One region of the Klebsiella africana genome, then DNA from elsewhere that is predicted to be linked to it. Evidence: predicted binding sites of a transcription regulator. Region 1 holds the regulator's gene; each other region holds the start of a gene.
What was found. The regulator PurR, encoded in region 1, represses purine synthesis genes. The targets are predictions, from matches to a motif close to CANGCAAACGTTTGCNTG.
Positions count from the first base shown of each region.

Region 2: a site for PurR is predicted at 908-925, ahead of LGL98_RS00470 (nucleobase:cation symporter-2 family protein). Genes of this name have one in related genera too.
Region 3: a site for PurR is predicted at 1,088-1,105, ahead of LGL98_RS25100 (NCS2 family permease). Genes of this name have one in related genera too.

Region 1 covers NZ_CP084874.1:2,258,448-2,260,718, reverse strand. The annotation lists gene LGL98_RS11000 (MFS transporter) at 1-166, opposite strand, end outside; gene cydH (cytochrome bd-I oxidase subunit CydH) at 334-426, opposite strand; gene purR (HTH-type transcriptional repressor PurR) at 719-1,744, shown strand; partial or broken gene punR (DNA-binding transcriptional activator PunR) at 1,767-2,271, opposite strand, start outside.
Region 2 covers NZ_CP084874.1:94,936-97,206, reverse strand. The annotation lists gene gltS (sodium/glutamate symporter) at 1-692, opposite strand, end outside; gene LGL98_RS00470 (nucleobase:cation symporter-2 family protein) at 977-2,271, shown strand, end outside.
Region 3 covers NZ_CP084874.1:5,232,583-5,234,853, forward strand. The annotation lists gene LGL98_RS25090 (glucosamine-6-phosphate deaminase) at 1-303, shown strand, start outside; gene yieH (6-phosphogluconate phosphatase) at 373-1,038, opposite strand; gene LGL98_RS25100 (NCS2 family permease) at 1,208-2,271, shown strand, end outside.

The DNA of each region.
Region 1 (2,271 bases):
CGACCATGACGCCGATGGCATACGCACTGATCAGCATTCCCGCTACCGGTATTGAGACGTCCACACCTTTCGCAATCACCGGCAGCAATCCCATAGGGGAGAACTCGGTGGTACCGATGCCAAAGGCGCCGATCGCCAGCGCGAGTAAAGGAAAGTTGATTTTCATTCAATGACTCCATCAGACCGTCAGAGAGGACGGCGTAACATCAGAAGTCAAAAGCATGACATCAATCACAAAAAAACAAAAGTGAACGAAATGACAAAAGATTTTTGCAGAATTGATAATAATGACAGGATATGGGGAGGAAGCTGCGCTCCTCCCTCAGCGAAACATTAGTGCAGAATGGCGGTCAGGCTGAAAGCGACAATCACGCCGAGAGCAATAATCGTGGTGATCAGCGAAAACTTTAAATTGGTATCCATCATTTTTCCCTCTGGTTATCCCCACAACAAAAGTGAGCTTGCTCATTTTTGCACAAAAAATCGCAAAAATCTTCCGGGATTTAGGGCGATGCACATTTTTGCTCTTCCACTTTGCCCCAAGATCGGACAAAATCCCACGCTAATTTAAAAGCGTATCGGCCATTGACCCCTTCCTGTCGTTCTGTGTCGTTTTCCCGACGTGATGCAATGTTGAAAATTGTATTCAGGGTGTGTGTAGGCAAACGTTTACGTATCGATGTTCAGGCGATCAGGTCAAGGCATGGAGTGAGATGTAATGGCAACTATTAAAGATGTAGCGAAGCGCGCAAACGTTTCCACTACAACCGTGTCACATGTAATTAACAAAACCCGTTTCGTTGCCGAAGAGACGCGTAACGCGGTATGGGCGGCGATCAAAGAGCTGCACTACTCGCCGAGCGCCGTAGCGCGCAGCCTGAAAGTCAATCATACAAAATCGATTGGCCTGCTGGCGACCAGTAGCGAAGCCGCCTATTTCGCTGAAATTATTGAGTCCGTTGAAAAGAGCTGCTTCCAGAAGGGCTATACCCTGATCCTCGGTAATGCATGGAACGATCCGGAAAAACAACGTGCCTATCTGTCGATGATGGCGCAAAAGCGCGTCGACGGCTTGCTGGTGATGTGTTCCGAGTATCCGGATTCGGTTCTGAGCATGCTGGAAGAGTACCGCCATATTCCGATGGTGGTGATGGACTGGGGCGAGGCGAAAGCCGACTTCACCGATGCGGTCATCGATAACGCCTTCCAGGGCGGGTATATCGCCGGCCGTTACCTGATTGAACGCGGCCACCGCGAAATCGGCGTGATCCCCGGACCGCTGGAGCGCAACACCGGCGCAGGACGCCTGGCCGGCTTTATGCAGGCGATGAAAGAGGCGCATATCAGCGTGCCGGAAAACTGGATTGTGCAGGGCGACTTCGAGCCTGAATCCGGCTACCGCGCTATGCAGCAGATCTTAAACCAGCAGCACCGTCCGACGGCGGTGTTCTGCGGCGGGGATATCATGGCGATGGGGGCCATCTGCGCCGCAGACGAAATGGGACTGCGGGTGCCGCAGGACATTTCGCTGATCGGTTATGATAATGTGCGTAACGCCCGCTATTTCAGCCCGGCGTTAACCACCATTCATCAGCCGAAAGATTCTCTGGGCGAAGCCGCATTTAACATGCTGTTGGATCGTATCGTCAACAAGCGCGAAGAGTCGCAGTCTATCGAAGTGCACCCTCGTCTGGTTGAACGCCGTTCGGTAGCGGATGGCCCGTTTGTCGATTATCGTCGTTAAGGCCACTGGCGGGCGCGGATCACTCCGGCGCCCGCAGCCACTCCCGATTCAGCGTATCGCTGTCTCCCAAATAGTCCAGCATCCAGTTTAGCGCCGGTGAAGCGTCATTCTGCTGCCACGTCAGGCAGCAGGCCGCATCCGGGAACGGATTTTCCAGCATCAGCGCAGTCCATTCGCCGCGATCTATCCACGGACGGGCGAAATGGCTCGGCACCATGCCAACGCAGAGGCCCGCCGACAGACAGGTCGCCGACGATTCCCAGTCGGGCACGACCACCCGCTTCTGATTATCCAGCAGCCAGGTTGTTCGTTTAGGCAACGAGCGCGAGGTATCCTCCCGCACCAGCGACGGCCAGTTACGCAGGATATCGTCGCTCAGCGGACCATCCATCTTCGCCAGCGGATGATCGCTCGCCACCACGCAGTCCCAGCTCAGCATCCCCATATCGCGAAACGCATAGCGACCGCCGACCGGAATAGAGCGCGTTGCGCCAATCGCCAGTTCTACGCGGCCGTCGGCCAGCGCA
Region 2 (2,271 bases), 2.2 Mb from region 1:
CCCACCGTCAGACAGATAGCAATCAGGGCAATACTTTCAATCAGCACCAGCGAGGTGATCACCCGCCCTACGTCCGGCTTTTCAAAGGCGGTCGGCGCCATTTGATCGTCCGGTGTGCCGTCCGGTGAGGAAGAGTGTTTCACCAGGTAACGCGCCACCGGGCCGCCGATCAGACCACCCAACACCAGACCAAAGGTCGCGCAGGCCATCGCCACTTCGGTGGCGTTGGCAAAACCGTAGCGCTCGACGAACAGCTTGCTCCATGCCGCTCCGGTACCGTGGCCGCCGGAAAGGGTGATAGATCCGGCCAGTAGCCCCATCAGCGGATCCAGCCCCAGCAGCTTCGCCATGCCGATACCGAGGGCATTCTGCAACAGCAGCAGGCCGACCACCACGATCAGAAACGTGCCCAGCACTTTGCCACCCGCCCGCAGGCTGGCGAGGTTAGCGTTAAGGCCGATAGTGGCGAAGAACGCCAGCATCAGCGGGTCTTTCAGGCTCATATCGAAATCAATTTCGATATCCATGCTTTTTTTCAGTACCAGCAGCGCCAGCGCCACCAGCAGACCGCCGGCAACGGGTTCAGGAATGGTGTATTTCTTGAGGAAGGGAACGGTTTGTACGAGTTTTCTGCCAAGTAGCAACACAAGCGTTGCGGCAACAAGCGTCGATAAGGTATCGAGGTGAAACATAAAAAGCTCCTTATGGGCGCATGATCCATTCACACGCGACGATATTCCTGGTGTCTTTAGCTTCTCATCATGAGGAGTCAGAGGGGGATTTTACGCAGAACGGCGGAAAAAATGACAGAAAAAGATATTTTGTATCCTTAATGATGCGATTTAGCATACAAAATGTTAATAACCCCGTTGCACATATTCACGGCATAAATTTTTATGGCTAAACGCTGGCAAACGTTTGCTTTTGGTCTACAGTCCGATAAAATTCCCGCTTTGCCACCTTGGGAATGCTTGTGATGTCCGTTAACACCGCAGAGTCAGAAAATGCGCAACCGGTTGCGCATAAACCAGCCAGCGAATTAATCTACCGCCTCGAAGATCGCCCGCCGCTTCCGCAAACCCTGTTCGCCGCCTTCCAGCACCTGCTGGCGATGTTTGTCGCGGTGATCACCCCGGCGTTGTTAATCTGTCAGGCTCTCGGTCTCCCGGCGCAAGATACCCAACACATCATCAGCATGTCGCTGTTCGCCTCCGGCGTCGCCTCCATTATCCAGATCAAAGCCTGGGGCCCGGTCGGCTCCGGATTGCTCTCCATCCAGGGCACCAGCTTCAACTTTGTCGCCCCGCTGATCATGGGCGGCACCGCGCTGAAAACCGGCGGCGCCGACGTCCCCACAATGATGGCCGCCCTGTTCGGCACCCTGATGCTGGCCAGCTGCACGGAAATGGTCCTCTCCCGGGTTCTGCATCTGGCGCGCCGCATCATTACCCCGCTGGTCTCCGGCGTCGTGGTGATGATTATCGGCCTGTCGCTAATTCAGGTCGGTCTGACTTCCATCGGCGGCGGCTACGCGGCGATGGCCGACCATACCTTTGGCGCGCCGAAGAACCTGCTGCTGGCGGGCATCGTGCTGGCGCTGATTATTATCCTCAACCGCCAGCGCAACCCGTACCTGCGCATCGCTTCGCTAGTGATCGCCATGGCGGCGGGCTATCTGGCAGCATGGTTCCTCGATATGCTGCCGGCCAACACCGACTCAACCAACAGCAGCCTCATCACCGTTCCGACGCCGCTCTACTATGGCCTCGGCATCGACTGGAGCCTGCTGCTGCCCCTGATGCTGGTATTTATGATCACCTCCCTGGAAACCATCGGCGATATCACCGCCACCTCCGACGTCTCCGAACAGCCTGTCTCCGGTCCGCTGTATATGAAGCGCCTGAAAGGCGGCGTGCTGGCTAACGGCCTGAACTCCTTTGTTTCCGCGGTTTTCAACACCTTCCCGAACTCCTGCTTCGGCCAGAACAACGGTGTGATCCAGCTGACCGGCGTCGCCAGCCGCTACGTCGGCTTCGTGGTCGCCCTGATGCTGATCGTCCTCGGTCTGTTCCCGGCGGTGAGCGGCTTCGTCCAGCATATCCCTGAGCCAGTGCTCGGCGGCGCCACGCTGGTGATGTTCGGCACCATTGCCGCGTCCGGCGTACGCATCGTCTCCCGCGAGCCGCTGAACCGTCGCGCGATCCTGATTATCGCCCTGTCGCTGGCGGTGGGTCTCGGCGTGTCACAGCAGCCACTGATCCTGCAGTTCGC
Region 3 (2,271 bases), 2.3 Mb from region 1:
ACCCGCTTTCATGATCAGACGTTCGAAGTGCCGATTCGCGGGGATATGATTGCTCTTGTCGCTAACAGCGAGATGGGCGGGGATATCTCGGCAGTACCGGACAGCTATGTCACCATGGGGCCGAGAAGCGTGATGGCGGCGAAAAATCTATTGCTGATTGTCAGCGGTGCCGCAAAAGCACACGCGTTAAAGCAGGTGGTGGAAGGCCCGGTCAGCGAGCAGGTGCCGGCTTCAGTGCTCAAATTGCACCCTTCGCTGGTGATTATTACCGATAAGGCGGCAGTGGCGGAATTGCAGCACTAAAAAGCCGCTGACCAGCGGGGCTACCATTGTGATCAACCGTAGCCCGGCCGAGCGTAGCGACGCCGGGTCTTAACGAGTAATATCCCAGCCGCGCGCTTGCCACAATGCCGGCAGCTCTGCCAGATCGGTAAAGGTCGTCACTTTGGGATGATCGATCGGCTGGTTATGCGGATCGGCGCAGAAATAAAACACCTCCATGCCGGCGGCAATCCCCGACTGAGCACCGGCGCTGGAGTCATCCACCAGAATACAGTTTTCAGCTTTTACCTGCATGGCTTCTGCCGCATGAAACATCAGTGCCGGATCGGGTTTCCAGCGCTGAATATCGTAGCCGCTGTACAAGCGGTCAGTAAAATGGTGCAGCAGGCCGGTGCGTCCGAGCGAGTGTTGCATCTTACTGACCGGGCCATTGGAAACCACGCACATCGGGACGCTTACTGCATCCAGCAGCGCCTGGGCTCCGGGAATCACCTCCAGCTCGCTATCGAACAGGCGAGCGACTTCCGCCCGGTAAATCGGCTCCAGGGTGGCCTTTTGCAGGTTAACGCCATACTCAGCGTTGATGGTGTCGATAATTTCGTACAGCTTTACCCCTTTGAAGCGCTTAAAAATCTCCGCCAGGTCCAGCGTAATGCCGAATTCCTGAAACATGTGAACGTAAGCGCGGGAGCAAATCACCTCGCTGTCGACCAGCGTGCCGTCACAGTCAAAAAATACTGCTTCTGGTTGAGTCATAGCCTTTCCATATTAACAAGTTTAACGTTTTCGTAATGCCCAATGCCGCGACGCAATCGTTGCCGTATAAGCAAAATAAATGAAAAAAATTACCATACAACCGCGCCTGGTGCCGTAATTTGGTATAGGATAGCCTCGAATTTTCCCTCCTTACGTTCGGAAACCGATAATGAGTCAACAACAAACCAGCCAGTCTTCTGGCCAGGGTCTGCTGGAGCGCGTATTTAAGCTGCGCGAGCACGGCACCACGGTGCGCACCGAAGCCATCGCCGGTTTCACCACGTTCCTGACGATGGTGTATATCGTTTTTGTTAACCCACAAATTCTTGGCGTAGCGGGCATGGATACCAGCGCCGTGTTTGTGACCACCTGTCTGATTGCCGCTTTCGGCAGTATCCTGATGGGTCTGTTCGCGAACCTGCCGGTCGCCCTGGCGCCGGCGATGGGCCTGAACGCCTTTTTCGCCTTTGTGGTGGTGCAGGCGATGGGGCTGCCGTGGCAGGTGGGCATGGGCGCCATCTTCTGGGGCGCCGTGGGTCTGCTGCTGCTGACCATCTTCCGCGTACGTTACTGGATGATCGCCAATATTCCGCTTAGTCTGCGCGTCGGGATCACCAGCGGTATCGGTCTGTTTATCGGCATGATGGGCCTGAAAAATGCCGGCGTGATTGTCGCCAATCCGGAAACGCTGGTCAGCATTGGTCATTTAACCTCCCACAGCGTACTGCTGGGCGTGCTGGGCTTCTTTATCATCGCGATTCTGGCGTCGCGCAATATTCACGCCGCGGTCCTGGTCTCTATCGTCGTGACCACCCTGCTGGGCTGGATGCTGGGCGACGTGCATTACACCGGAATCGTCTCGGCGCCGCCGAGCGTTAGCTCGGTAATTGGTCAGGTCGATCTGGCGGGTTCCCTGAACCTGGGCCTGGCCGGCGTGATCTTCTCTTTTATGCTGGTCAACCTGTTTGACTCCTCCGGGACGCTGATCGGCGTGACGGATAAAGCGGGTCTCGCGGATGCTAATGGTAAATTCCCGCGCATGAAGCAAGCGCTGTTTGTCGACAGCGTCTCGTCGGTGGCAGGCTCCTTCATCGGTACCTCGTCGGTGACGGCCTATATCGAATCTTCCTCCGGCGTTTCCGTGGGCGGGCGCACCGGCCTCACCGCCGTTGTCGTCGGTATCCTGTTCCTGCTGGTTATCTTCCTCTCTCCGCTGGCGGGAATGGTTCCTGG